2 regions of the Stenotrophomonas sp. 99219_Sma genome follow, and region 1 is predicted to be linked to the other one. Evidence: predicted binding sites of a transcription regulator. Region 1 holds the regulator's gene; the other holds the start of a gene.
The links. Region 1 encodes FliA, which starts transcription of late flagellar genes. Its sites were predicted from a motif close to TAAAGTTTNNCNNNCNNNGGCCGATAA; they were not measured.

Region 1 (14,660 bases):
GCTCCGACTGCCGAACTGAGCTGGGACGAACTGCGCCCGGTCGATCCGCTGGGCCTGGAGGTCGGCTACCGGCTGATTCCGCTGGTGGACAGCAGCCAGGGCGGCGAACTGATGGCACGCATCAAGGGCGTGCGGCGCAAGCTGACCCAGGACGTCGGCTTCCTGATCCCGTCGGTGCACATCCGCGACAACCTGGAACTGCCGGCCAACGGCTACCGCGTGCTGGTGCACGGCGTACCGGTGGCCACCGCCGAGATCCATCCGGACCGCGAGCTGGCACTGGACCCGGGCAGCGCGCTCGGCGCGCTGGAAGGCATCGCCGGCAAGGACCCCGCGTTCGGCCTGGACGCGACCTGGATCCAACCGCACCAGCGTGCCCAGGCCGAAACGCTGGGCTACACCGTGGTCGATCCGGCCACCGTGGTCGCCACCCATCTGTCGCACCTGATCCGCGAACACGCGCCCGAGCTGCTCGGCCACGAGGAAGTGCAGCACCTGCTGGCCAACCTGGCCAAGAGCGCGCCCAAGCTCGTCGAAGATCTGACGCCGAAGGCGCTGCCGCTGTCGGCGGTGGTGCGCGTGTTGCAGAACCTGCTGGTCGAGCGCATTCCAATCCGCCAGCTGCGCAAGATCGCCGAAGCACTGGTCGAACACGCTCCGAACAGCCAGGACCCGGCCGTACTGACCGCCGCGGTGCGCACCGCGCTGGGTCGTTTCATCGTGCAGGAGATCGCCGGAATGTCGGCGGAGCTGCCGGTGTTCACGCTCAACCCACAATTGGAACGTGTCTTGCAGGAGTCCACGCAGGGCAACGGCGCCGCGCTGGAACCCGGACTCGCTGAGCGACTGCACCAGAGCCTGGCCGAATGTGTCAGCAAGCAGGAAGCCCGCAACGAGCCCGCGGTCGTGCTGGTACCTGGCCCGGTGCGTGCCGCGCTGGCCCGCCTGGTCCGCCACAGCGTTCCGTCGCTGTCGGTCCTGGCCTACAGCGAGGTGCCGGAGGACAAGCGCCTGAAGCTGGTCGGAACGATCAGCTGACGCCGCCCTCCGATGCGCCAGAAAACAGACACCACTTTCGAACCAACGCAACAGACAGATACCAAGGGGAACCCGCACCGTGCAGACCACCGACCACCCGAGTTCTCCGACCGCCACCCCGCCGTCTTCGTCCCGTGACCACAGCATGAAAATCAAACGATTCGTCGCCGCCGACATGCGCTCGGCCATGAACCTGGTGCGCAAGGAACATGGTCCTGACGCCGTGATCCTGTCCAACCGCCGGATCGAGGAAGGCATCGAGATCGTCGCCGCCGCCAACTACGACGAGAGCGCCGTGCAGCGTGCACTGGAAGCCTCGCGTCGTGACATCGCTCCGCCGCCGGCGCCGAAGCCGCGCACCGCCGCCGACGCGGTGATCGCCGCGGTCACCCGCCGCCGCAGCAATACCCCGGCACCGGAACCGGTCGCCGCAACCACCTCGGCCGTGGCTGCCCTCGCCCGCGCTGCGGTCGGCGCCACCGGCCGCACCCTGGACAGCGCCGACGAGATCGTGCCGACCCGCGGCAGCACCGGCTTCGCCGCCACCCTGGCACGCGCCGCCGTCAACGAACCGGCGCTGCCGGATCAGATCTTCGCTCCGTTCGCCGAAGCCATCGTCGCACCGGCGCCCAGCACCGCCGCACCGGCCAACCGCGCCCGCTTCCAGATCGACCCGCCGCACGAGACGCATCACGAAAGCGCGACGTCGGCCGTGCAGCCGCCGCCGCTGCCGACCGCTGCCGTGACCGAAGCGCAGCCCGGGATCGTTGCCAGCGAACCGGCACCGGTCGAAGCCAGCGACGAAACCGGCGCTGCCCCCGTGCTGGCCCCAGCCCCGGCACTGACCCTGGTGGCCCAGGACGACGCCGAGATCCGCCAGCTGCGCCAGGAAGTGGCCGGCATGCGCCATGTGATCGAGCGCGAGATGAACCGCTTCACCGACGAGCGCCTGCGCGGCTGCCCGGTGCGCGCCACCGCGCTGGACCTGATGGACGAGTATGGCTTCGATGCCGGCCTGGCCCGCGACGTGGCCATGCAGATCCCGCTGGAGACCGAGGCCCATCGAGGCCGCGGCCTGATGCTGGGGCTGATTTCGCGCAAGCTGCCGATCGCCCCGGTCGACCCGCTGGAAGAAGGTGGTGTGATCGCACTGGTCGGACCGACCGGCGCCGGCAAGACCACCACCATCGCCAAGCTGGCCTCGCGCTTCGCCGAGAAGCACGCGCCGCGTGACGTGGCCCTGGTCACCACCGACACCACCCGCATCGGTGCCCGCGAGCAGCTGTACGGCTACGGCCGCCAGCTCGGCATCGCGGTGCACGAGGCCAACAGCGGCACCGACCTGGACCAGCTGCTGGAACGCCTGAAGGACTACAAGCTGGTGCTGATCGACACCGCCGGCCTGGGCCCGCGCGACCGCGCCCTGGCCGCCCAGCTGCAGTGGCTGCGTGCCGCCCGCCAGGTCCGCACCCTGCTGGTGCTGCCGGCCAACACCAGCTTCGGCGACATGGACGAGGTGGTCCGCCGCTTCGGCGCCGCCAACCTGCAGGGCCTGGTACTGAGCAAGCTGGACGAGACCGGCCGCTTCGGCAACGCCCTGTCGGTGGCCGTGGACCATGCCCTGCCGATCACCTGGGTGACCGATGGCCAGGACGTCCCGGAGGACCTGCACCGGGCCAGTGCAGCCAATCTTGTACTTCGCCTTGAAGATTTGCGCCGCGCGGCCGATATGCCCTGCAACCCGGAGTTGAACCATGCCGTCGCGTGAGTACGCCAAGCTGACCAAGACCTTCCCGCTGTCGGCCACCCGCAGCGAGCCGCTCGGCCCTGTGCGCACCATTGCGGTCACTGGCGGCAAGGGCGGCGTGGGCAAGACGAATGTGTCGGCCAACCTGGCCGTGGCCCTGGCTGGAATGGGCAAGCGCACGCTGCTGCTGGACGCCGACCTCGGCCTGGCCAACATCGACGTGATCCTGGGCCTGAACCCCACCTTTACGCTGGCCGACCTGGTCGCCGGCCGCTGCACGCTGGATGACGTCATCGTCGAAGGCCCGAACGGCGTGCTGGTGGTCCCGGCCGCATCCGGCCGCCGCCACATGGCCGAGCTGGCCCCGGCCGAGCACGTTGGCCTGGTCAACGTGTTCTCCGAACTGGAGCGCGAGCTGGACATCATGGTGGTGGACACTGCCGCGGGCATCACCGATGGCGTGCTGACCTTCTGCCAGGCCGCACAGGACACCGTGGTGGTGGTCTGTGACGAGCCGGCCTCGATCACCGACGCCTACGCACTGATCAAGGTGCTGTCGCGCGAGCGCGGCGTGGACCGCATCCAGGTGGTGGCCAACATGGTGCGCGACCCGAACGAGGGCCGCGTGCTGTACGAAAAGCTGACCCGCGTCTGTGAGAAGTTCCTTGCCGATGTCTCGCTGAACTACCTGGGCTGCGTGCCGCAGGATGACTGGCTGCGCCTGTCGGTGCAGCGCCAGCAGCCGGTGGTGAAGGCCTATCCGTCCAGCCCGGCGGCGCTGGCGATCACCGAGATCGCGCGCCGTACCGCGCGCTGGCAGGCGCCGACCGAACCGCGTGGCGGCGTCGAGTTCTTCCTCGAACGCATCCTCAAGCAGCGTGGGGTGACGGCATGAAAGGCGCAGCCCAGTACAGGGAAGTGCAGCGCTCGGCGGCAAACGAAGTCATCGCCCAGCATTCGGACCTGGTGCGGCGCATCGCCCACCACCTGGCCGCGCGCCTGCCGGCCAGCGTCGAGGTCGACGACCTGATCCAGGCCGGCATGATGGGACTGATCGAAGCCTCGCGCAGCTATGACGCCGACCAGGGTGCTTCTTTCGAGACCTACGCCTCGATCCGCATCCGTGGTTCGATGATCGACGAGATCCGCCGTGGTGACTGGGTCCCGCGCTCGGTGCACCGCCGTGCACGTGATGCCGCCGCCACCATCCGCCGCCTGGAACAGAGCAGTGGCCGTGCCGCCAGCGCCACTGAAGTGGCCGCCGCGATGGAGATGCCGCTGCCTGAGTACCTGCGGCTGATGGAAGACGCTGCACGTGGCCAGGTGCTGAGCCTGGAATCGCGCATCGAGGACCAGGGCGAGCTGGACACCGTCGCCCAGGGCGGGCCGACCCCGCAGCAGGTACTGGAGCGCGGTGAGTTCGGTCGCGAGCTGGGCAAGGCCATCGGCCACCTGCCCGAGCGCGAACAACTGGTGCTCTCGCTGTACTACGAGCAGGAACTGAACCTGAAGGAGATCGGCGCGGTGCTCGGCGTGAGCGAGTCGCGGGTCTGCCAGATCCACGGCCAGGCGGTACTGCGCCTGCGCGGCCGGCTGAAGCTGTTCGAGGCTGCCGACGCAGGCCTCGAAGAATGAACATCCCCGAGGCGGCTGCCCCCGGCCGTCCGGAATGAACAACAAAGGAATTCTGCTTTGAACAAGAACATGCGCATCCTGATCGTCGACGACTTCTCGACCATGCGTCGAATCGTCAAGAACCTGCTGGGCGATCTGGGCTTCACCAATACCGCCGAAGCCGAGGACGGGCATGCCGCGCTGTCGCTGCTGCAGAGCCAGCCGTTCGATTTCGTGGTCACCGACTGGAACATGCCGGTAATGACCGGCATCGAGCTGCTCAAGGCCATCCGTGCCGATGCCAAGCTGAAGACCCTGCCGGTGCTGATGGTCACGGCAGAAGCCAAGCGCGAGCAGATCATCGAAGCCGCCCAGAGCGGCGTGAACGGCTACATCATCAAGCCGTTCACCGCGCAGACGCTGGAAGAGAAGCTCGGCAAGATCTTCGAACGCCTGGCGGCCAGCGCCTGATGGATACCACGGTCGACAAGAACGCCCTCGCCCTGCGCCTGCAGGAAGCCCTGGACGCACTCGAGTCCGGTGACGAGGCCGCCTGGCGGCAGCGCATCGACGGGCTGGTCGCGCTGCGCACGCAGCCGATGATGAGCGGCCTCTCGCGGCTGGCCCGCGAGCTGGGACAGGCGCTGGGCGAACTGCCGACCGTGCCGAGCGAAGCCGGCGAACTGGACGACGCCTGCGCGCGACTGGACCACGTGGTGGCGATGACCGAACAGGCCACGCACCGCACCCTGGACCTGGCCGAGGAATGCCGCAGCCTGACCGAACAGCTGCGCGCCGAAGGCCTGCAGCCGGGCCAGGACGCGCAGCTCGAGCGCATCCGCCACAACCTGACCGAGATCGCCCTGACCCAGAGCTACCAGGACCTGACCGGGCAGATCATCCGTCGCGTGGTCGGCATCGTCCGCCGCGTGCACGAAGGCTTCGGCGCGCTCGGCCTGCCGCCGGAACAGCATCGCACCGACCCGGAACTGGCCGGGCCGGCACTGAAGGGACTGGACCGCCACGCGGTCTCGCAGAACGACGCCGACGACCTGTTGTCGGATCTGGGGCTGTAAGCATGAGCGCGGTATCCGACGACATCACTGCCGATTTCATCATCGAGGCGCAGGAAATCCTGGATCGCCTCGGCGAACAGCTGGTGTCGCTGGAGCAGGCACCGCAGGACAGCGACCAGCTCAACGCGGTGTTCCGCGGCTACCACACGCTCAAGGGCGGCGCCGGCTTCCTCGGCGTCACCGCCATGGTCGAGCTGTGCCATGCCGCTGAAGAGGCGCTGGGCGCCGCACGTGCCGGCCAGGCCGTGCTGCAGGCCCACCACTTCGACGCGGCCCAGCAATCGCTGGACTACCTGCAATCGATGCTGGACGCGGTTTCCTCCGGCACCGAGCCGGGCTATGCGCCGCCGGACCTGATCGCACAGTTCGACGTGCACAGCGGTGCCGTGGCTGCACCCGCCGCCGCCGCAGCACCCACCGCGGGTGGCAGCGACCTGATCACCGACGACGAATTCGAGGCTCTGCTCGACCAGCTGCATGGTGGCAACGCGCCGACCGCGGTCGCGCCAGCGAAGAAGGCCGACGACGGACTGATCAGCGAAGACGAGTTCGAAGCCCTGCTCGACCAGCTGCACGGTGGCGCGGCACCGGGCACCAAGCCTGCGGCCGTGGTGGCACCGGCACCGATCGCAGCGCCGCGCCCGGTCGCCGCACCGGCACCGGTGGCGAAGCCGGCCGCCAAGCCGCTGGCCGAGGCCGAACATACCGTGCGCGTGGACACCAAGCGCCTGGACGCGATCGTCAACCTGATCGGCGAACTGGTGCTGTCACGCAATCGGCTCAAGACCCTGCGTGCACGCCTGCGCGATGAAGAGCTGGACCGGGCCGTGTCCACTCTGGATATCGCCACCGCCCGCCTGCAGTCGGCAGTGATGCGCACCCGCATGCAGCCGGTGGGCAAGGTGTTCTCGCGCTTCCCCAAGGTTGCCCGCGACGTCGCCCGCTCGCTGAAGAAGGAAGTGGACCTGGAACTGATCGGCGCCGAGACCGAGCTCGACCGCAACTTGGTGGAAGCGCTGGCCGACCCGCTGGTGCACCTGGTCCGCAACGCCATCGACCATGGCGTGGAAATGCCCGACCTGCGCGAGGCACAGGGCAAGCCACGGATGGGCCATGTGCGCCTGTCCGCACAGCAGGAAGGCGACTACGTCAGCATCGAGGTGCAGGACGATGGCGCCGGCATCGACCCGGAAAAGCTGCGTGCCAAGGCGCGCGAGAAGGGCCTGATCGATCCGGAAGCCGCCGCGCGCCTGAGCAGCGAGGAGTGCCTGCACCTGGTGTTCCTGCCCGGCTTCTCGACCAAGCAGCAGGTCACCGACATCTCCGGTCGTGGCGTCGGCATGGACGTGGTGCAGTCACGCATCCGCGAACTGAGCGGCCAGATCCAGATCCAGTCGGAGCTGGGCCGTGGCAGCCGCTTCCTGATCCGCGTGCCGCTGACCCTGGCGATCCTGCCGACCCTGCTGGTGCAGGCCGGCGAGGACGTCTATGCGCTGCCGCTGGCCCGCGTGATGGAAGTGCTGCACGCGCCGCGCACCTCGCTGGGCTGGTTCGATGGCCGTGCCGTGCTCGACCGCCGCTCGCACACGCTGCCGCTGGTCGATCTGCGCCAGTGGCTGGATGTGACGCCGGCAGCCTCGCCGCTGCTGACCATCGTGGTGCTGCAGGCTGGCGAAGCGCGCTTCGGGCTGGTCGTGGACCAGGTACGCGGGCGTGAGGAAGTGGTCATCAAGCCGCTGCCGAAAGCGCTGCGCGGCCTGCGCGGTTATGCCGGTGCAACCTTGATCGGCGATGGTCGCATGGCGCTGATCCTGGACGTGGACGGGCTGCGATGAACCCCACCGGGCCATGCCCGGCGCCCCGAAAACTGTGACCACCGTCTGTACGCGATCTACCGGTGTCTCAAGTCCCATTCATACACGCCGATACCGGAACCATGGATAGACTCAGCCTCATTGGACTCTTTCTCGCCCTGGCCTCGCTGGTCGGCGGCAGCATCCTCAAGGGCGCCGGCCTGGCGTCGTTGTGGTCGCCTGCGGCGTTCGTGATCGTCATCATCGGCACCGTCGCCGCGATCCTGCTGCACACCTCGCCGGCGGTGTTCAAGCATGCCTTCAAGATCGTGCGCTGGGTCGTGCGCCCGCCGCACAGCGATCGCCGCGAACTGATCCAGCAGATCGTCGAGTGGAGCAACATCGCCCGCCGCCAGGGCCTGCTGGGCCTGGAATCGCAGGTGGAAGCACAGCAGGACCCGTTCCTGCGCAAGGGCCTGCAGCTGCTGGTGGACGGCGTCGAACCCGAATCGATGCGGCACATGCTGGAAATCGAACTGGGCAGCCAGGAACACCAGGACCAGGCCGGTGCCAAGGTCTTCGAAGCGATGGGCATCTATGCACCGACGCTGGGCATCATTGGTGCCGTGCTTGGCCTGATCGCGGTGATGAAGAACCTGGCCGACCCGAGCAAGCTCGGCCACGGCATCGCCGCAGCGTTCACCGCCACCATCTACGGTATCGCCTCGGCCAACCTGCTGTTCCTGCCGGTGGCCGCCAAGCTCAAGAGTGTGATCTCGCACAACACCCGCGACCGCGAAATGGTCATTGAAGGCCTGATCTCGATCGCCCAGGGCGAGAACCCGCGCAACATTGAAACCAACCTCTCCGGCTTCCTGCACTGACATGGCCCGCCGCAAGCACCACGAAGAGCACGCCAACCACGAAGCATGGGCGATCCCCTATGCCGACCTGATGACGCTGCTGCTCGCCTTCTTCGTGGTCATGTACGCGATTTCCTCGGTGAACGAAGGCAAGTACCGGATCATGGCCGACGCGCTGACCGATGCCTTCGGGGGCGCGCCGCGCACGATCAATCCGGTACAGGTCGGCAACAAGCAGGTGCAGGGTGGCGGCTGGGACAGCCCCTCGGTGATCAAGTCCGGCACCAAGATCGGGCCCTCGGCGCCTGCGCCGTCGCACGACCCGACCCTGCTGCCGTCGATGGCCTCGCAGATGCGTATGCCTGTTTCGGTGCACAACCAGGAGCAGATCGCGCGCGCCGAGCGCCAGCTCAACAGCATCGCGGACCGCCTGACCGCCGCACTGGCGCCGCTGATCGACCGCGGCATGATCAGCGTGCGCCGCACCGAGCTGTGGATCGAAGTCGAGATCAACAGCGACATCCTGTTCCCCACCGGCTCGGCGGCGCTGGACGTGCATGCGCGGCAGACCCTGGCCAGCCTGGCCGAGGTCCTGCGCGACGTACCCAACAGCGTGCGCGTGGAAGGCCACACCGACAACGTACCGATCGCCACCGCCACCTTCCCGTCGAACTGGGAACTGTCGGCCGGGCGCGCGGCCAGCGTGGTGCACCTGTTCGCCGACCAGGGCGTGCAGCCGTCGCGGCTGGCGATGGTCGGCTACGGCCAGTTCCGCCCGCGCGAAGAGAACGACAGCGCGCAGGGCCGCAACCGCAACCGCCGGGTGATGGTCATCATCCTGGCCGACACCTCGCACTCGGTGGACCCACTCGGCCAGCGCCTGAACGCAGCCACCGGCGCCACCCGGAACACCGATACCGAACAAGCCGCGGCAACTCCGGCTACCGCCCCCACCTCCCCCATCGCACCGGTGAAGTTGCCGCCGGTGCCGGCTGGCAGCCGCGTCGGCGCCGCCGTTCCCCCGGCAATGAAGGAGTAATCCGATGCGCATCTGGGCAGTCGCCAACCAGAAGGGCGGAGTCGGCAAGACCACCACCACCCTCGCCCTCGGCCGCGGACTGGCCGCACTTGGCCATCGCGTGCTGCTGATCGACCTCGATCCGCATGCCTCGCTCAGCCGCGCGTTCGGCGTACCGGTAGACCCGCCGCCGGCTGGCGTGCTGGAGCTGTTCGGCGCCCCGCCCGCCGATCTTTCCAGCCTGTGCCATGCCAGCAGCATCCATGGCCTGGACTATGTCTGCGCACAGTCCGCGCTGGCCACGCTGGAACGCCGCAGCGCCAACCAGCCTGGCCTTGGCCTGGCGCTGCAGAATGCGCTTGCGCGCCACCAGGGCCAGCACGACTACATCCTGCTGGACTGCGCGCCCACCCTCGGCCTGTTGATGATCAATGCGCTGGCCGCAGCCGATCGCCTGATCATCCCCACCCAGGCCGAGCCGCTGGCCCTGCATGGCCTGGATGGCATGGTCCGCACCGGCGAGATGGTCGAACGTTCGCGCCGCCGCCCGTTGCCGATCTCGATCCTGCCGACCCTGTTCGATCGCCGCACCCGCGCCGGCAACGAGTCGCTGCGCACGATGCAGGATCGTCACGGCACCCGTGTGTGGGAAGACGCGATTCCGATCGACACCCGCATCAGCAACGCCGCCGGCCTGACCCTGCCGAGCGTTGGTGAGGATTACCCGGGCCGCGGCCTGGCCGCCTATCGCCGCGCGCTGAACTGGATCCTCGGCGAGGACGCCCGTGCCCTGGAGCAGGCCGCATGAACAGCACCGGTGTACTGGACGACTACCTGGACGAACTGCTGGGCGAAGCGATCGCCGTGGCACCACCGGCTGCACCGCCGCCGGCGAGCGACGAAGCGTGCCCAGCAATTGCAGCCGACGGCGAACGCGAGCCGACCTGGGATGACCTGCCGGCCGAGGTGATCTACGAAACCGAGACCGTCGCCGCTGCGCCTGCCGTCGACAACGCCGCACTCGAAGCCGCCTTCGACGCGGCCGCAACGGCTGAGCGCGAACCCACCTGGGACGATCTGCCCGCCGAAGTGATCTACGAAACGGAGACTGTTGCTGCTGCCGCGGCAGAGGACGACGCAGCACTGGAGGCCGCCTTCGAGGCCGCCGCAATGCCTGTCGCCGCCCCCGAGCGCGAACCGACCTGGGATGACCCGCCTGACGAGGTGATCCACGAGACAGCCCCTGCTCCCGCCACCGCCAAGTCCGGCCCGGAACCTACATGGGACGACCTGCCGGACGAAGTGATCTACGAGACCGATCCGGCCGACAGCCATCGACTCGCCCACACCGACAGCCCCGGCCTGGAGGCCGCGTTCGAGGCCGCTGCGGGCGGCGAGGACGTTCCTGCGCCACCAGCGGCCGTGGTCGCAGCACCCGCTCCAGTTGCACGCACCGATGCCGCGCCGCCACCGCGCGTGGCCGTGGACGCGCCAGCAGGCAACCGCCCGAGCAGCTGGCAGGAGCTGCAGGCACAGGCACATCGGCCCGCCAGCAGCCCGCATCCGCAGAACCGACGCGCCGGCGAGCGCACCTCGCGCTGGCTGCGCCTGCGCTGCGGCACCCAGGCCTATGCACTGGAACTGCTGAAAGTGCAGGAAGTGGTGCTGCCGGTGCCGCTGCTGCCGTTGCGCGGCACTGCGCCGGCCATGCTGGGCATCATGAACCTGCGTGGCCAGGTGGTACCGGTGATGGACCTCGGCCTGCACCTGGGCGCCGCGGCCGCCGAAGACGACTCACAGACCCGCATCGTGGTGCTGGAGGAAGACGGCGAGACCATCGGCCTGCGCGTGTCGGCAGTGGAAGATGTCGCCAACCTCACCGATTCGCAGATCGAGCCACCCGATACCGCGCGCATCTGCCAGATCTCCAACGACCTGTTCCGTGGCGTCGCCAGGGTCAGCCAGCGCCCGATGATCCTGCTGGATGCCACCCGGTTGTTGAGTTGAACGAAAAAAGGGGACGGAGGGGATTAAGTCGCAATCGACCAGGCGCTCCCGCAGCCACCCTCAGCAACCGCGACCACGCAGTGGGGACGTAAGGTATTGATCCAACGGATCAACGCCTTGCGTCCCCGACAGGCACCGCATCGGCGCAAAGCGCCGAGCCAGTTGCGACTTAATCCCCTCCGTCCCCTTTTCAACAGCGACCGCATCGACGCACCGCGTCGATTCCCCTAAAGAACCCCGCCGGGGTGCCGTTATGGATCACGGAACCGTTTGTCCGGAGCAACGATGAGCACTGTCGAACTGGGTGGGGATCTCGGCATCGAGAGCACCACCGAGCTCAAGAACCGCCTCGCCCCGCTGGTGGCGCAGGCAGGCGAGCTGACCCTGGATGCCAGCCAGGTCGCCCGCATCCACACGGCCGCCGTGCAGGTGCTGTGTGCGTTCGTGCAGGCCCGCCGCGAGGCAGGCCTCGGCACCGGCTTCCACGGTTGCACTGCAACCTTCCGTGACGCCGCGCGCCTGCTGGGCGTCACCCAGGCCCTGGGCCTGGACGTAACCCATGACAACCTGAAATCTGTGGAGAACGCTGCATGAGCGCACGTATCTTGGTGGTGGACGATTCGGCGTCAATGCGCCAGATGGTGTCCTTCGCCCTCACCTCGGCCGGTTTTGCCGTCGAAGAAGCTGAAGACGGCGCGGTCGCGCTCGGTCGCGCCAAGGGCCAGCGCTTCAATGCGGTGGTCACCGACGTCAACATGCCGAACATGGACGGCATCGCGCTGATCCGCGAACTGCGCCAGCTGCCGGACTACAAGTTCACGCCGCTGCTGATGCTGACCACCGAATCGGCCGCCGACAAGAAGTCCGAAGGCAAGGCCGCCGGTGCCACCGGCTGGCTGGTCAAGCCGTTCAATCCGGAACAGCTGGTCGCCACCGTGCAGAAAGTGCTGGGCTGATCGCCCGCCACCGCTCCCCTTCTTCGCTTCCGGACCACCACTGCCATGAGCATGGACCTGCAACGCTTCCACGCCACCTTCTTCGAGGAGAGCCGCGAAGGCCTCGACGCGATGGAGGCTGGCCTGCTGGCCCTGGAATCGGGGCAGCAGGACGCGGAGATCATCAATTCGGTGTTCCGCGCCGCCCACTCGATCAAGGGCGGCGCCGGCACCTTCGGCTTCGATGCGATCGCCGGCCTGACCCATGTGCTGGAAACGCTGCTCGATGAGCTGCGTGCCGGCAAGCGGGCGCTGGAAGGCCACGCCGTCGACGCCATGCTGTCCTCGGTGGACGTGCTGCGCGCCCTGCTGCGCGAAGCCGAACACGGCCAGGCCGCCGATCCCGCCGCAGTTGCTGCGGTGAAGGCGCGCCTGGAGGCGGTTCTTTCCGGCGAGGCCGCAGCGAGCGCCCCCGCGGCCGCCGCAGCCAAGGTGGACGATACGCCGGAAGCCTGGCAGATCGGCTTCACCCCGGCGCCATCGCTGTTCATGAGCGGCAACGACCCGCTGCGCATCATCCGCGAACTTGAGCACCTGGGTTCGCTGCAGGTCGCCGCGCGCATGGAACGCCTGCCCGGCTTCGCCCAGCTCGACCCGCTCGAGGCCCACCTGGCGTGGGACCTGGGACTTGTTGGCAAGGTGCCGCGCAGCAAGATTGAAGACACCTTCGCCTGGGTGCTGGACGACTGCGAACTGGACATCCGTCCGGCTGCGCCGCCGAGCCTCGCCACCGAGGCACCTGCCACACCCGCCCCTTCCACACCGGCTGCCGTTGTACCGGCGGCACCCGCCGCCGCTGCCAGCAGCGCTGGCGGCCAGGAAGCCGAAACCTCGATCCGGGTCAGCGTCGACAAGGTCGATGCGCTGATCAACCTGGTCGGCGAACTGGTCATCACCCAGGCCATGCTCAAGCAGGTCTCGCACGCGCTGGACCCGGTCCACGCCGAGAGCCTGTTCGCCGGCCTGGACCAGCTTGAACGCAACACCCGCGATCTGCAGGAAGCGGTGATCGGCGTGCGCATGCTGCCGGTCGATGCGGTGTTCCGCCGCTTCCCGCGCCTGGTCCGCGACCTGTCCAGCCGTCTCGGCAAGCAGGTCCGCCTGCGCACCGTCGGCGAAGGCACCGAACTGGACAAGGGCCTGATCGAAAAGATCGCCGATCCGCTGGTGCACCTGGTGCGCAACTCGATCGACCACGGTCTGGAAATGCCCGACGTGCGTCGCGGTGCGGGCAAGGACGAGACCGGCACGATCACCCTGGCAGCCTCGCATCAGGGCGGCCATATCGTCATCGAAGTCAGCGACGACGGCCGCGGCCTGGACCGCGCCAAGATCCTGGCCAAGGCCACCGAACGCGGCCTGGCGGTGCCGGACAACCCGACCGATTCGCAGGTCTGGGACCTGATTTTCCAGCCGGGTTTCTCCACCGCCGATGCAGTCACCGACCTGTCCGGCCGTGGCGTTGGCATGGACGTGGTCCGCCGCAACATCCAGGCGCTGGGGGGCGAGGTCCAGATCGAAAGCAGCCTCGGCGCTGGCACCCGCACGCTGATCCGCCTGCCGCTGACCCTGGCCATCCTCGACGGCATGACCGTGGCGGTGGCCGGTGAAACCCTGATCCTGCCGCTGGCTTATGTGCTTGAGGCCCTGCAGCCGCAGGCCGAGGACATCCGCAGCATGGCCGGCGAAGGCCGCGTGCTGCGCGTGCGTGGCGAGTATCTGCCGATCCTGTCGCTGAGCGAGTACTACGGCTACGGCAACCGCGCACCGGGCAGCGAATCGCTGGTGGTGGTGGTTGAAGGTGATGGCCAGAAGATTGCGCTGGAAGTGGACGAGCTGGTCGGTCAGCAGCAGGTGGTGGTGAAGAACATCGAGAACAACTACCGCCGCATCGGCGGGGTATCCGGTGCCACCATCCTTGGCGATGGCCGCGTGGCCCTGATCGTCGACATCGGCGGTCTGGTGCGTTCGCTGCGGATGCCGCAGGCCGCCTGATCCACGTTGAATGCGTGCACTGAGCCGCCGCCCTTCGGGGCGGCGGTTTTCGTTTGCGCGCACGGCCACGATCTGACCGCGCTCGCTTCGCCAGGCATACCGTGAACTCCGTCTGCACGAAGGTTTCGGGTGCAACCTTGCCGTTCAAGCGAAAGCCCTGTCATGGCACCACTTTCGCGACGTCATCCCTACGCAACCGAATGTGATCTGCGTCCATAAAGTCCATCCGAACTGCGCCGCTATTTCGCTTTGACGGCCGTCACCGAACCCCCACCGGGCACCACCGTTCGCTCTGCACCCCCCCCAGCCGACGCAACGACGCCGGCGCCCTGCCCACCTGGAGCACCCTGCATGAAGTGGTTCCACGATCTGCCCATCGCCCGCAAGCTGGCCGTGGGGTTCACCCTCACCACCTTGATGACCCTCGTCCTCGGCGCATTCGCACTGCTGCGGCTCAACGAGGCCAACAAGCAACTGGGCGAGATGGCCAGCAACGATATTCCCTCGGTGCAGC
Region 2 (14,660 bases), 770 kb from region 1:
CCGTTCTTGATGCTGCTGTCGATGGCGATCACGCGGTCGCCATGGAAGCTGCTGACGTGTGGCATCGAGGTGTGGCCGACCACGATGCGTTTGAGCTGCAGGCGGTCGAGTACGGTCTGCACCCCCGCGGTGTCGAGGCGGCCATCGAAGTAGCCGCGGTACCAGATCGGGCTGGTCTTGCCGTCATACAGCGGTGCGGTGGCCGGGTCGGCCTTTACTTCGGCCTTTGGCAGGCCCAGTGACGCCTGGTAGGCCGCATTGGTGCGCGCCGGGTCCAGCGCCAGCTGCACTGCCTCGGGCGAAATACCGCCGTGCAGGAACAGGGTGTCGCCGATCTTCAGCAGCACCGGGCGGGTGCGCAGCCACTGCCCGATCACCGAATCGGCACCGTACAGCTGCGGGTAGCTGCGGCCGAGCAGCTGCGCGCTGCGCAGGTACTTCGGGTTGACGTAGCGCAGGTCGTCGTACAGCACCATGGTTTCGTGGTTGCCGAGCACGAAGTGCACCGCGCCGCCGGCGGCGGCCGCCTGCAGCTGCAGGCCATACAGCAGCCAGAAGGCCTCGGTCACCTGCGGGCCGCGGTCGAACACATCGCCGGCGATGACCAGCGTGTCCTTGCCCAGCGCCCAGCGATCCTGGGCATCGATGACCTGGTGGGCGCGCAGCAGGCGCACCAGCAGCCCGTACTGGCCATGGATGTCGGACAGCGCAACGATGCGCGGCACGGCCGGCAGCACGGAAACCGAAGGCGCATTCGGGGCAGCCACGTGCACCGAGTGCTCGTAGCCGCAGCGCGGGGCGATGTCGGTACCTGCGGCCTGCGTGGCAAGCGTGTGCGACTCGACCTTGTCGTCGCAGATCCACTTGGCCTGCAGCTGGTCGCCCTGGCGGAACACATAGGGGCCATCGGCCTGCACGTGGTCGGCGGGCGCGGCAACCTCGCGGGCCTGCGTGGTTGCTGTGGCGCAGGCCAGCAGCGGCAACAGCAGGGCGGTCAGCAGGGAAGGGCGATCGCGCGACATCGGCGGCATCCAGTGGCGGAAAGGTCTGATGCTAACCGGCGCGGATGTTCGTCGGTGTGCGCGAATGGGCGAATCAGGTGTCGCGCCCGTCGTCCCTGAGCTTGCGCACGCGGGTGGCGCTGGGCTGAAGTGGCTGGCCGTCGCGCCCGCGCGGCTGCATGTAGGGCAGTGGCCGCCGTGTCGCCGATTCGATCAGCTGTGAATGGGCTTCACCGGCCTCGAAGCGATGGCGTTCACCCCATTGGCGCAGCGCGACCAGCAGCGGGAACAGTTCCTGGCCAGCGGCGGTGAGCACGTATTCCTGGTAGGCCGATCCATCGGAGGCCGGCTGCAGCTGCAGGACGCCGGCCTCTACCAGCCGGCGCAGGCGGTCGCTGAGGATGTTGCGCGCCGCGCCGAGGCTGCGCTGGAAATCACCGAAACGGGTGACGCCATCGAAGGCATCACGGATGACCAGCAGCGCCCAACGGTCACCGAGCAGATCGGCGCTGCGGGCGACGGGGCAGGGGCTGTCGGTGTGCATGGTGGACCTCTCTGATGTGGTTGCAGTTTAAAACCAATGGCAGTAGCCTGCATCAAGTTTCAAATTGCAACCACATCATGAGTGCCATATCACTTCCCCGCCCGCTGCTGGTCCTGCTCGCGGTTGCCGCAGGTGCCAGCGTTGCCAACGTCTATTACGCGCAGCCGCTGCTGGATCAGCTTGCACGCGCCTTTGCGCTGGACCGGGCCATGGCTGGCGCGGTGCTGGCTGCTACCCAGGCCGGTAGCGTGCTGGCGTTGCTTGGCCTGCTGCCGCTGGCGGACCGTGGTGACCGGCGACGCCTGCTGCGGCTGCAGTTGATCGCATTGGTGCTGGCGCTGCTGTGGCTGGCAGCGTCACGCACGGCGGGCTGGCTGTTGTCGGGCATGCTGCTGGCCGGCTTGCTGGGCACGGCGCTGACCCAGGGCCTGATCGCCTATACCGCCATGCTGGCACCGCCCGAGCAGCGCGGTCGCGTGGTCGGTGTGGTGCAGGGCGGCGTGTTCATCGGCCTGCTGCTGGCGCGCGTGGTGTCCGGTACGGTGGCGGCGGCCTTTGGCTGGCAGATGGTCTACCTGTTGTCAGCGATGGTGATGGCGGGGTTGGCGGCGCTGCTGTGGCGGCGCCTGCCCCCAGTACCGGTGCCGTCGGTTCCCCCACGCTGGCGCGAGCTGCTGGGCTCGATGCTGGGCATGCTGCGCCGCGATCGAACGCTGCGCGAGCGTGGGCCGCTGGCACTGCTGCTGTTTGCCGGCCTCAATGTGTTCTGGGCGGCGGCACCCTTGCCGCTCTCGGCGCCACCGCTGCATTGGTCGACCGCCGCCATCGGTGCACTGGGCCTGGCCGGGGTGATCGGTGCGCTGCTGGCGGCGCGGGTAGGGCACTGGATGGACCGTGGTTTCGCGCATCCGGTCAGCGTCGGTGCGCTGTTGTTGATGCTGGTTGCGTGGTGGCCCTTGCTGGGCCTGCCGCAGTCGCTGTCGTTGCTGCTGTTGGGCGTGATTGTGCTCGACCTGGGTGGGCAGGCACTGCACGTATCTAACCAGGCATTGCTGCTGCGCGCGCCGGCTGAACAGCATGGACGCCTGGTGGCTTTGTACATGCTGTTCTATGCGGTGGGCAGTGGTGCCGGTGCAGCGGCCGGGCCGTGGATGCAGGCGCGCCATGGCTGGCCGGCGGTATGCCTGTTGGGGGCGGGCATCGCGTTGCTGGCGCTGCTCTGGTGGGCAGCGTGGTGGGTGGTGGCGGTGAAAGCAGCGGCCGGCGGCCGTATCGGTAGTGCCGGCTGTCAGTAGAGTCGACTGTCAGCCGACTGCTCTTCGCCCTGCGCGCGAAAAACCCCGCGGTGCGCGCGATAGTCGACCCGCGGTCGACTCTACCTGTCCTGCCGTCATCGCTGCAGTGCGCGCCGTCCCGGCGCTTCCTGCAGGTCCGCACTGGCCACCACCACGCGGTTGCGGCCGCTGCGCTTGGCCTCGTACATTGCCGCGTCGGCACGGGCCATCAGCCGCTCGTAGTCCGGATGACCGTCGTGGCCGGCCACGCCGATGCTGGCGGTCAGTGCCAGCACCTGGCCGTTGGCCAGTGCCACCGGCGACTGTGCGATCTGCCGCCGCAGGCTCTCGGCGATCACGGTCGCCTGCGATTCGCTGGCAGCCACCAGTACCACCACGAATTCTTCGCCGCCATAGCGGAACAGGTAGTCGCTGCCGCGCGTGAGCTGGCCGAGCAGGCCGGCGACGTGCTGCAACGCGCGGTCGCCGGCATCGTGGCCGTGGCCGTCGTTGATTGCCTTGAAGTGATCCAGGTCGAGCAGCAGCAGCGAGAACGGTGTGCGGTTGCGTGTGGCCAGCTCGATTTCCCGGCGCAGCACGGTGGGCAGGAAGCGACGGTTGAGCAGGTTGGTCAGCGCGTCGCTGCCGGCATCCAGTTCGCCGATGCGCTCGAACAGCAGTGTCATCAGGGTGCGGATGGCGGCCAAGTCCTCGCGGATGGCCGGCAGCACCGCCAGTCGCTGCGCCGGAGCATCGCCGCTCGCGCGCTGCAGGTGGCCATCAATGCGGGCCATCAACTGGCCCACCTGCTGCGTTTCGCTGCTTTCGCCGAAGCTGGGGATGCCCTTGTGGGTGAACCACAGGCCGAACTCCGAGGTAGCCAGGCTGGCGTTGTCGCTGGCCTGCACGTGGCCGGCCAACGCGTAGAGCAGGGCGTTTTCCCAGTCCAGCAGCAGTGCGCGCTGGCGCTCGCGTTCGGTACCGACGTTCTGTACCAGCGAGAACAGCCGGTAGGCGGCGTCGGCACGGGTGGAGCGCTCGCGCGCGTGGGTGTAGGCCAGGGTCATGCCTTCCATGGCGATATCCATGATCGCGCTGAGGCAGTCGATGGCGGCAAATGCGGTGTCGCTGTCCGGTGCATCGTCGCGCAGGCGCACGAACAGTTCGTGCTTGAGCACACGCGCACCGCGGGTAACCAGGTCGACCGGAATGCCGACGCGGGCGTGCACGTCGCCGATGATCCGCTGCGAGGCCACGGTGTTGGCGATGCCGCTGGCATCAGTGGTCAGCAGCTGCGCCAGCCAGCGCTGCATGGCCGGCTGCAGGCGCTGCTTGACCTGGTCGTGGGACAGGAAACGGCGCGCACGGGTGTCCTGCAGCAGTACTTCGTAAAAGCGCTGGGCCAGCGCGGGTGGGGCATCGGTAGCAGCGGCCGTGAGCAGCGCGGTGGCGGCAGGGCCGGCCTGCAGCAGACACTGCTGCCAGGCCTCGGCCAGCGGCTGGCTGGCATCGTCCAATTGGGGTGGTTCCACGTCGATCTCTGACTGCGTACGGCAAACCACGGGTATCGGCCGCGGCGGCATACGGTTGATGGCGGGTTAGCCGGCCAGTTTACGCGCGGTGCAGGGTTGCACGGTGCGCAAACCACATCGGCGCCGCTGCGGCAATGAGTGAACGCATTTGAGAATCAATCGCATTGATGGGAGAATGCGCGCACGGAACGGGCTGCAGGTGCCTGCTGCAGGACTGCTCCGCCTCCCCCTCGTCGTTGCCTCAAGCCCTTTGCCAGAGGCCCCGTAGCCCTGCCAGAAGGTCCTGATCATGTCCCCTGCCGTTGTCCTTTCGCCGCGCCCGCTGGCGCTTGCCGTTGCCGCCCTGCTGGCCGGCAGCGCCCTGACCGCCCACGCCGAAACCGACGCCACCGATATCGACACGGTGCACGTCACCGCCTCGCAGATCGCGCGCCAGGCCCTGGGTACCTCGACCATCACCGCAGAGGACATCGCCAGGCGCCCGCCGGCCAACGACATCGCCGAGCTGCTGCGCACCATGCCCGGCGTCAACCTGACCGGCAACAGTGCCTCGGGCCAGTACGGCAACAACCGCCAGATCGATCTGCGTGGCATGGGCCCGGAAAACACCCTGATCCTGGTCGACGGCAAGCGCATCGGTGCGCGTGATGCCGTGCGCATGGGCCGCAGCGGTGAGCGCAATACCCGCGGCGATACCAACTGGGTGCCGGCGGAAATGATCGAGCGCATCGAAGTGCTGCGTGGCCCTGCAGCGGCACGTTATGGCTCGGGTGCTTCCGGTGGCGTGGTCAACATCATCACCAAGCGCCCGACCGGCGACCTGACCGGCGCGGTCGACCTGTATGGCCTGGTGCCCGAGCACAGCGCCGAAGGCGGCAGCGAGCGCGTCGGCCTGCAGCTGAGCGGGCCGATGACCGACACCCTGTCGTTCCGCCTGTACGGCAATCTCAACAAGACCGACGCCGATTCGCTGGAACTCAATCGTGACTTCGCGACGAATCCGAACGCGGTGCCGCCGGCCGGTCGCGAGGGCGTCAAGAACCGCGATGTCAACGCGCTGCTGCGCTGGGACGTGACCGCCAACCAGGTGGTCGAATTCGAAGCCGGCACCAGTCGCCAGGGCAACATCTATGCTGGCGACCGCGCGGTCAGCACCACCGGTACCTCGACACCGATCGATCTGGGGGCGTTGGCCGAGCAGCAGGCCGAGACCAACCGCATGTACCGCAACACCGGCGCGATCACCCACCGCGGCCGCTGGGGTGATGTGACCTCGCGGGTAACGGCTGCAGTGGAGGCGGTGAACAACTCACGCATCAACGAAGGCCTGGCCGGTGGCCCGGAGGGCAGCTTCAACGGCACCGACTGGTCGACCTCGCGCCTGCGCAACTACCAGCTGGACGGCGAAGTCAGTTTCCCGACCACGCTGGGTGGTGCCGAGAACATCTGGACGCTGGGCTTTGAATACCTGGACAGCCGCCTGACCGACCCGTACTCGATGAGCCAGTCCAGCAGCAGCGGCGGCGGCATCCCGGGGCTGTCGGCCGATCGCGCACGCGGCAAGTCCGACGCGCAGACCACCGCCGTGTTCGTGGAAGACAACATCTACCTGGGCGAGCGCTGGATCGTCACCCCGGGCCTGCGCTTCGACCACCACAGCCAGTTCGGCAACAACACCAGCCCCAGCTTCAACGCGCAGTTCCGCATCAACCGCGACTGGGTGGTGAAGGGCGGTATCGCCCGTGCATTCAAGGCGCCGAACCTGTACCAGTCGAATCCGGACTACCTGTACTACACCCGGGGCAATGGCTGCCCGAATGCACTGCCGAGCCTGGGCGCCGGCTGCTACATGCGCGGCAACTCGGACCTGAAGGCGGAAACCAGCCTGAACAAGGAACTGGGTATCGAGTGGGCACCGCAGAGCGGCTGGCAAGCGTCGTTGACCTACTTCCACAACGACTACAAGGACAAGATCCAGGCCGGGTACAACCAGATCGGGCTGACCGCCGACACCAAGGGTCGCATCTTCCGCTGGGAGAACGCACCCAAGGCGATCGTGCAGGGGCTGGAAGGCAACCTGGTGGTCCCGCTGCTGGGCGAGCAGGGCAACCGCCTGAAGTGGAGCAACAACTTCACCTACATGGTGGAGAACGAGAACAAGAGCACCGGCCAGCCGCTGTCGGTGATTCCGAAGTACACCGTCAACACGATGCTGGACTGGCAGGCCACCGACAAGTTGTCGCTGCTGCTGACCGGCACCTTCTACGGCAAGCAGAAGCCGGCCACCACCAACATCAACAATGATCCGCGCTGCACCGGCACCTGCGATCCGTCGATCGCGCTGCAGGACCGTGGTGCGTACAACATCTGGGGCGTGAGCGCGCGCTACAAGGTGACCGAGACGGTCAGCTTCGGTTTCGGCGTCAACAACCTGGCCGACAAGCGCCTGTTCCGCGAGGCCAACAGCAGCGATGCCGGCGCGGCGACCTACAACGAGCCGGGCCGCGCGTACTGGGCCAGCCTGCGCTTCGGGTTCTGACCGCAGGCGGATGTCGGTCCGCTGCGTTCGCCAGGCGTGGCCTGGCGTTGCCGGCCGCGCTCCGGTAGCGCCGGGCCATGCCCGGTGAGGGACCGCGTGGCCTGCAATGTTATAAACACCGTGATAGTTTCCCCACGGCCGCCGGCGTAGCCTGCCTCCATCGCAAAGGAGCTGTTGCCATGGGCCACGACCACGATCACCTGCCATCCGAGATCCGCCACGAGAAACCCTTGTGGTGGGCGCTCGGCCTGACCTCCACCTTCCTCGTCGTCGAGGTGGTGGGCGCGTTCTGGACCAACAGCCTGGCGCTGTTGTCCGATGCGGCGCACATGGCCACCGATGCTCTGGCATTGATGATCGCGCTGGTCGCGGTACGGCTGAGCCGGCGCCCGCCGGACGCGCGCCGCACCTACGGCTATGCACGCCTGGAAGCGCTGGGCGCGATGATCAACGGTGCGATGCTGTTCGTGGTCGCCGGTTACATCCTGTGGGAGGCCATCGGGCGTTTCCGCGAACCGCAGGAGATTGCCTCGTCAGGCATGCTGGTGATTGCCGCGGCGGGCCTGGTCATCAACCTGATCTCGATGCGCCTGCTGCAGGCCGGCAGCGGTGAGAGCCTGAACGTGAAGGGCGCCTACCTGGAAGTGTGGGCGGACATGCTCGGCTCGGTGGCGGTAATTGCGGGTGCGCTGTTGATCAAGTGGACCGGCTGGAAGCCGATCGATCCGATCCTGGCGGTGCTGATCGGCCTGTGGGTACTGCCGCGCACCTATGTGCTGATGCGCGAGGCGATCAACGTGCTGCTGGAAGGCGTGCCCAAGGGCATGGACGTGGCCAAGGTGCGTGACAGCCTGTCCGGCCACGCTGCGGTACTGGACGTGCATGACCTGCATGTGTGGGCGCTGGCCTCCAGCACCCCGGCGCTGACCGCGCACATCGTGATGCGCGACGGCACCGATGCCGATGCGCTGCGTCGTGATCTGGGCGGGCGCCTGCACGATGACTTCGGCATCGAGCATGTGACACTGCAGATCGAAGCGGACCACTGCGGCGAAGCCTGTGGTGAGCCGGCGCCGGCCAAGGCCGGCGAGCACGAGGGCCATGAAGGCCATGACCACGGCGAGGACGCGCAGGGCCACCGCGGCCACGTGCATCGCTGAACGAGGATGGCGACCGCGCCGGGTGATGCCCGGTGCGGTCATTCGTCCCGTCGCGAGGCCAGCCGGTCTGCCAGCCGCGTCGGCTCCGGCAGCCGGTAACCGCGCAGCGTGCGCTGCACCCAGTCCAGCGCGGTATCCGCACTGACCCGATGGCCGCCGGCCACGAACAGTGGCTTGCAGCGCAGCTTGCTGCGCAGCACCCAGCCCAGTTGCTCATCGCCATCCAGCAGCGGCGTATGCGCACCGGCCTCGGCGCCCGGTTCGACGAACCTGCCCACCAGCTTCGACTTGGCCACGCCGATGCTCGGCAGGTCGATGACCACTCCGAGATGAGCGGCCACGCCCAGCCGGCGCGGGTGGCTGATGCCATGGCCATCGACGAACACCAGGTCCGGCGTATGCGGCAGCAGCGCCAGCGCGGCCAGCAGTGCCGGCAGCTCGCGGAAGCTGAGCAGGCCGGGGATATAGGGCATCACCGTGGGGATGCGCGCGATCTCCTGCGCCACGGGCTGCAGCGTCTCCGCGTCCAGCAGTACCGCCGCGGCGCGTGTGATGGCGCCATCATCCTCGAAGCCGACATCCAGCCCGGCCAGCCAGCGCACCGTGCGTGGCAGCCGGTCCTGGCGTTCCACGCGACCGGCCAGCTGGAGCTGCTGCTCGCGGGCCGCGGCGACGCTGCCTTCCCAGCGTCCGGGGTCGATCACCGTATTCATTGGTTGCAGCATCGCATGTGTGGGGCCACGGCACGGTGAGCGGCGCCCGGGGCTACAATGGCGGCCTGCCTTTCCTCGCGTTGGAGACCCTGCAGTGACCCGTAAACTCGTACTGTTGCGCCATGGCCAGAGCCAGTGGAACCTGGACAACCGCTTCACCGGCTGGGTCGATGTCGACCTGACCGAGCAGGGGCGCCGGGAAGCGGCTGCCGCCGGTCGCCTGATGCGCGAGGAAGGCCTGCAGTTCGACGTCGCCCACACCTCCGTGCTCAAGCGCGCCATCCACACCCTGCAGGGTGCGCTGGCCGAGCTGGAACAGGACTGGCTGCCGGTGAACAAGTCCTGGCGCCTCAACGAACGCCATTACGGCGGCCTGCAGGGCCTAGACAAGGCCGAGACCGCCGCCAAGCACGGCGAGGACCAGGTCAAGGTGTGGCGTCGTTCGTACGATATCCCGCCGCCGGCCATGGACCTGGAGGATCCGGGCCACCCGATCCATGACCGCCGCTACGCTGGCCTGGACCGCAACGCGCTGCCGGGCACCGAATCGCTGGCCACCACGCTGGACCGCGTGCTGCCGTACTGGCACGACGCCATCGCGCCGCAGCTGAAGGACGGCAAGACCGTGCTGGTCACCGCCCACGGCAACTCGCTGCGCGCGCTGTACAAGTACCTCAACAACGTCTCGCGCGAGGAAATCCTCGAGCTGAACATCCCGACCGGCATCCCGCTGCTGTTCGAGTTGAACGACGACCTGACGGTGCAGTCGTTCCGCTATCTGGGCGACCCGGAAGCAGCGCGCAAGGCCGCTGAAGCCGTGGCCAACCAGGGCAAGGCGAAATAAAACAGAAGGCCGGCGCAAGCCGGCCTTCGTTTTTTTGTAGAGTCGAGCCATGCTCGACTGCTGTTGGCCTCTTGCCGCAAGGACAATAAACCCGGAACGGAGCGCAGTCGAGCATGGCTCGACTCTACATAAGCGCGTCCTGTGACCTTTGGCCGGTCCCACCGCAGGCCTCCCCGGCTACCCTGTGAAATTACCCGCAGGAGAGCCTCATGAACGTCCGCAACCTGGTCCCGCTGGGCCTGACCATCGCCATCGCTGCCTCGCTGGCGGCCTGTGGCAAGAATGAAACCGCGCCGGCGGCCAGCGCCGACGCCAAACCGGCCTTCGACCTGTCGCAGATCAAGACGCCGCTGATCTCGCTCAACAGCGCCGACCTGGATCCGGCCATTTCGGCCTGTACCGACCTCAACGGCTTCGTCAACAGCAAGTGGCTGAAGGCCAACCCGGTGCCGGGCGACCAGACCACCTGGGGCAGCTTCGAGATCCTGCGCGAGCGCTCGCTGGAAGTGCAGCACGCACTGGTGCAGCAGGCCGCGGCCAGCCAGGCCAAGGCCGGCTCGGTGGAAGCCAAGATCGGTGACATCTGGAAGACCGGCAACGATGAAGCCAAGATCGAAGCCGCCGGCCTCGCTCCGCTGCAGCCGCAGCTGGACAAGATCACCGCGCTGAACGACACCGCCGCCATCACCCAGTACCTGCGCGACAGCCAGGCCGAGGGCAAGGGCGTGCTGTTCTCGCTGTTCGCCAATGCCGACTACAAGGATTCGGCCAACGTCATCGCCTACGTCGGCCAGGGCGGCCTGGGCCTGCCGGAGAAGGGCTACTACTTCGACGATGCGCAGGCCAAGATCCGCGATGCCTACGTGGCCTACATCGCACAGGTGCTGACCCTGTCCGGCGTGGACGCGGCACGGGCCGCCGAGCAGGCCAAGGCCGTGATGGCCTTTGAAACCCGCCTGGCCAAGGCCTCGATGTCGCGCATCGAAATGCGTGACCCGGCCAAGCGCTACAACCCGCTCAGCGCCGCCGACGCCGACAAGCTGACCCCGAACTTCAGCTGGACCGCGCTGTTCGACACCCTGAAGGTGCCGGCCGCGCAGAAGTTCTCGCTGGCCCAGCCGGGCTTCTTCAGTGAAATGGACAAGATGCTGGCCGATACCATGCCCAGCACCTGGCAGGCCTACCTGCGCTTCCACACCATCGACGACGCCTCGCCGTACCTGAGCAGCCAGTTCGAGAAGGCCAACTTCGATTTCTACGGCACCACCCTGCGTGGCCAGAAGGAAATGCAGCCGCGCTGGAAGCGTGTGCTGGAGTCGGTCAACGGTGGCATGGGCGAAGCCCTGGGCCAGCTGTACGTCGACGCCGTGTTCCCAGCCGAATCCAAGGTGGCCATGCAGCACCTGGTGGAAAACCTGTCGCAGGCGCTGAAGGCGCGCCTGGAGCAGCTGCCGTGGATGGGCGAAGAAACCAAGAAGAAGGCCCTGGAGAAGTGGGCCAGCTTCACCCCGAAGATCGGTTACCCGGACAAGTGGCGTGACTGGGCGGGCCTGCAGACCAACGGCGACAGCTACCTGGGCAACATGCAGGCGGCGCGTGCGTTCAATTACCGCTACATGCTGGACAAGATCGGCAAGCCGGTGGACAAGACCGAGTGGGGCATGACCCCGCAGACCGTCAATGCCTACTACAACGCCACCAAGAACGAGATCGTGTTCCCGGCGGCGATCCTGCAGGCACCGTTCTTCGACGCCAAGGCCGATCCGGCGCTGAACTACGGCGGCATCGGTGCGGTCATCGGCCACGAGATGATGCACGGCTACGACGACTCGGGCAGCCAGTTCGCTGCCAACGGCAACTTCGACAACTGGTGGACCGACGCCGACCGCAAGGCCTTCACCGAACGTACCGACCAGCTGGTCGCGCAGTTCGATGGCTATGAATCGGTGCCGGGCGTGTTCGTGAAGGGCAAGCTGACCCTGGGCGAGAACATCGGCGACCTGGGCGGCTTGACCGTGGCCTACGACGCGTTGCAGATGGCGCTGAAGGAAGATCCGAAGGCGAATGTCGAAGTCGATGGTCACAGCCAGGACCAGCGCTTCTTCATGAACTGGGCTACCGTGTGGCGCCGCAACTTCACCGACGGTGAGCTGCGTGTGCGCCTGAACACCGACCCGCACGCGCCGGCCAACTTCCGTGCCAACGGCGCGCCGTCGAACATGCCGTCGTATGCCGCTGCGTTCCAGTGCAAGGCCGGCGACGCGATGGTGCGTGCCGACGACAAGCGCGTGGTGATCTGGTAATCGATCATCCGTGATGCGTGATGCAGAAGGCCCGGCGAATGCCGGGCCTTTTGTTTGTCTGATCGGTAGCGCCGGGCCATGCCCGGCGGATCTCAGGCCAGCGCCGGCTCCTGCGCCAGCATGCGATGGAAGCGCTGCAGCACGTAGGGATCGATCAGGCCGCCGGATTGCTCGTCAATGATCCGCAGCACCTTTTCGTGCTCCATCGCGGTGCGGTAGGGACGCACGCTGGTCATCGCGTCGTAGGCATCGGCGATGGTGACGATGCGTGCACCGAGTGGAATGTCTTCGCCGCGCAGGCCATCGGGATAGCCACTGCCATCGAAGGCCTCGTGATGGGTGCGGATCAGCCGTGCCACCGGTACGGCATCGCTGCGGCCGGTGGCCATGAAAATGTGCTCGCCACGCACCGGATGCTCGCGCATGATCGCGCGCTCCTCGTCGGTATGCCGGCGCGGGGCCAGCAGCACATCGTCGGGAATGCCGATCTTGCCGATGTCGTGGAAACGGGCGGCCAGGCCGATCTGCGCGCAGGCTTCATCGTCGAGATCGCAGCGTGCGGCCAGGCGCTGCGCGAGCAGTCCGACGCGATCGCAGTGGTGGCGGGTGTAGGCGTCGCGCATCTGCAGCGACATCGAGAGGGCATCGATCAGGCAGGCCTGCGCGTGCAGCAGGTCGGGGGCGGGTACGGCGTCAGGAAACATGGTCATCCGCCCGCACCGGGTGGGGACCGGTGCGGGGTATTCGGGGGCGATCAACCCGGGGCGAGGGTGGTCAGAAGGGCGCGGGCCGCATTGAAGCGGTCTTCCGGCAACGGCAGCGGGTGCTTGATGCGCAGCTTGTCAGGCCCTTCCATGGCGTAGAGATTGGGTTGTTTCTGGATCAGCTGGATCACCGCCATCGGATCGATGTTCGGCTTGGACTCGAACACGATGCGGCCACCGTTCTCGCCCAGGTCCAGCTTGCGGATGCCCAGCGTATTGGCCTTCAGCTTCAGCTCGGCGATGGCGAACAGGTGCTTGGCCGCATCCGGCAGCAGGCCGAAGCGGTCGATCATCTCCACCTGCAGTTCGCGCAGCGCATCACTGTCGCGCGCGCTGGAAATGCGCTTGTACAGGGTCAGGCGGGTGTGCACGTCCGGCAGGTAGTCTTCCGGAATCAGCGCAGGCACATGCAGCTCGACCTCGGCACCGCGCACTTCCTCGCCGGCATCCAGGTCGGGCAGTTTGCCCTGCTTGATGCTGCGCACCGCGCGCTCCAGCAGCTCGGTGTAGAGGCTGAAGCCGACCTCGGCCATCTGCCCGCTCTGGTCCTCGCCCAGCAGTTCACCGGCACCGCGGATTTCCAGATCGTGCGTGGCCAGGGTGAAGCCGGCACCGAGCTCGTCCATCGACGCGATCGCTTCCAGGCGCTTTTCCGCATCCGGGGTGATCGAGCGGCGGTCGGGCGCCACCAGGTAGGCGTAGGCGCGGTGGTGCGAACGACCGACGCGGCCACGCAGCTGGTGCAGCTGGGCCAGGCCGAAGCGGTCGGCGCGGTTGATGATGATGGTGTTGGCGTTGGGGATGTCGATGCCCGATTCGATGATCGTGGTCGACAGCAGTACGTTGAAGCGCTGCTTCTGGAAATCAAGCATCACCTTTTCCAGCTCGCGCTCGGGCATCTGCCCGTGGGCGATGCCGATGCGCGCCTCCGGCACCAGCTCGGACAGCTCGCGCTGCATGCGGCCGATGCTTTCCACGTCGTTGTGCAGGAAGTACAGCTGGCCACCACGCGCCAGCTCGCGCTGGAAGGCTTCGCGCAGCAGCGCATTGTCCCACTGGGTGATGAAGGTCTGCACCGCCAGCCGGTTCGGCGGCGGCGTGGCGATGATCGACAGGTCGCGCAGGCCGGCCATGGCCATGTTCAGCGTGCGCGGAATCGGCGTGGCGGTCAGTGTGAGCAGGTGCACGTTGGCGCGCAGCGCCTTCAGTGCTTCCTTCTGGCGTACGCCGAAACGCTGCTCCTCGTCGACGATGACCATGCCCAGGTCCTTGAACTTCACGTCCGGCTGCAGCAGGCGATGGGTACCGACGATGACGTCGATGGTGCCGGCGGCGACCTTTTCCAGCTCGGCCTTGATTTCCTTGGTGGTCTTGAAGCGCGACAGCACCTCGACCTTCAGCGGGTAATCGGCGAAGCGGTCGCGGAAGTTGCGGTAATGCTGTTCGGCCAGCAGCGTGGTCGGCACCAGCACGGCCACCTGCTTGCCGGCACTGGCGGCGGCGAATGCCGCACGCACCGCCACCTCGGTCTTGCCGAAGCCGACGTCGCCGCAGACCACGCGGTCCATCGGCTGGCTGCTGGCCAGGTCGCGCAGGGTGGCGTCGATCGCGGCCAGCTGGTCCGGGGTTTCCTCGAACGGGAAACCGGCGGCGAACGGCTCGTACATCGCGCGGTCCACCTGCAGCGCCAGACCAGCACGGGCCTGGCGGCGGGCCTGGATCTCCAGCAGCTCGGCGGCGACGTCGCGCACCTTCTCGGCGGCCTTGCGCTTGGCCTTGCTCCACTGCTCGCCGCCCAGCGAATGCAGCGGCGCGGTTTCCGCTGAAGCGCCGGAGTAGCGGCTGATCAGGTGCAGCTGGGCGACCGGCACATACAGGCGGTCGCCCTTGGCGTATTCGATTTCCAGGAACTCGCCGGGCATGCCGCCGACGTCCATCGCAATCAGGCCGCGGTAGCGGCCGACGCCATGGTCCTCGTGCACGATC

Region 2: a site for FliA is predicted at 4,384-4,410, ahead of ACZK13_RS06120 (GGDEF domain-containing protein). Genes of this name have one in related genera too.

The regions. Positions count from the first base shown of each region.
Region 1 is NZ_CM151117.1:2,101,891-2,116,550, reverse strand. It holds gene flhA (flagellar biosynthesis protein FlhA) at 1-1,038, shown strand, start outside; gene flhF (flagellar biosynthesis GTPase FlhF) at 1,184-2,806, shown strand; gene ACZK13_RS09685 (MinD/ParA family ATP-binding protein) at 2,793-3,680, shown strand; gene ACZK13_RS09680 (RNA polymerase sigma factor FliA) at 3,677-4,420, shown strand; gene cheY (chemotaxis response regulator CheY) at 4,478-4,870, shown strand; gene ACZK13_RS09670 (protein phosphatase CheZ) at 4,870-5,475, shown strand; gene ACZK13_RS09665 (chemotaxis protein CheA) at 5,478-7,310, shown strand; gene ACZK13_RS09660 (flagellar motor protein) at 7,412-8,152, shown strand; gene motD (flagellar motor protein MotD) at 8,154-9,170, shown strand; gene ACZK13_RS09650 (ParA family protein) at 9,175-9,957, shown strand; gene ACZK13_RS09645 (chemotaxis protein CheW) at 9,954-11,156, shown strand; gene ACZK13_RS09640 (STAS domain-containing protein) at 11,442-11,750, shown strand; gene ACZK13_RS09635 (response regulator) at 11,747-12,112, shown strand; gene ACZK13_RS09630 (chemotaxis protein CheA) at 12,158-14,146, shown strand; gene ACZK13_RS09625 (methyl-accepting chemotaxis protein) at 14,498-14,660, shown strand, end outside.
Region 2 is NZ_CM151117.1:1,336,318-1,350,977, forward strand. It holds gene ACZK13_RS06105 (metallophosphoesterase) at 1-1,022, opposite strand, end outside; gene ACZK13_RS06110 (winged helix-turn-helix transcriptional regulator) at 1,096-1,545, opposite strand; gene ACZK13_RS06115 (MFS transporter) at 1,623-2,840, shown strand; gene ACZK13_RS06120 (GGDEF domain-containing protein) at 2,936-4,351, opposite strand; gene ACZK13_RS06125 (TonB-dependent siderophore receptor) at 4,641-6,890, shown strand; gene ACZK13_RS06130 (cation diffusion facilitator family transporter) at 7,070-8,050, shown strand; gene nfi (deoxyribonuclease V) at 8,089-8,763, opposite strand; gene gpmA (2,3-diphosphoglycerate-dependent phosphoglycerate mutase) at 8,858-9,607, shown strand; gene ACZK13_RS06145 (M13 family metallopeptidase) at 9,817-11,910, shown strand; gene ACZK13_RS06150 (HD-GYP domain-containing protein) at 12,003-12,620, opposite strand; gene mfd (transcription-repair coupling factor) at 12,665-14,660, opposite strand, start outside.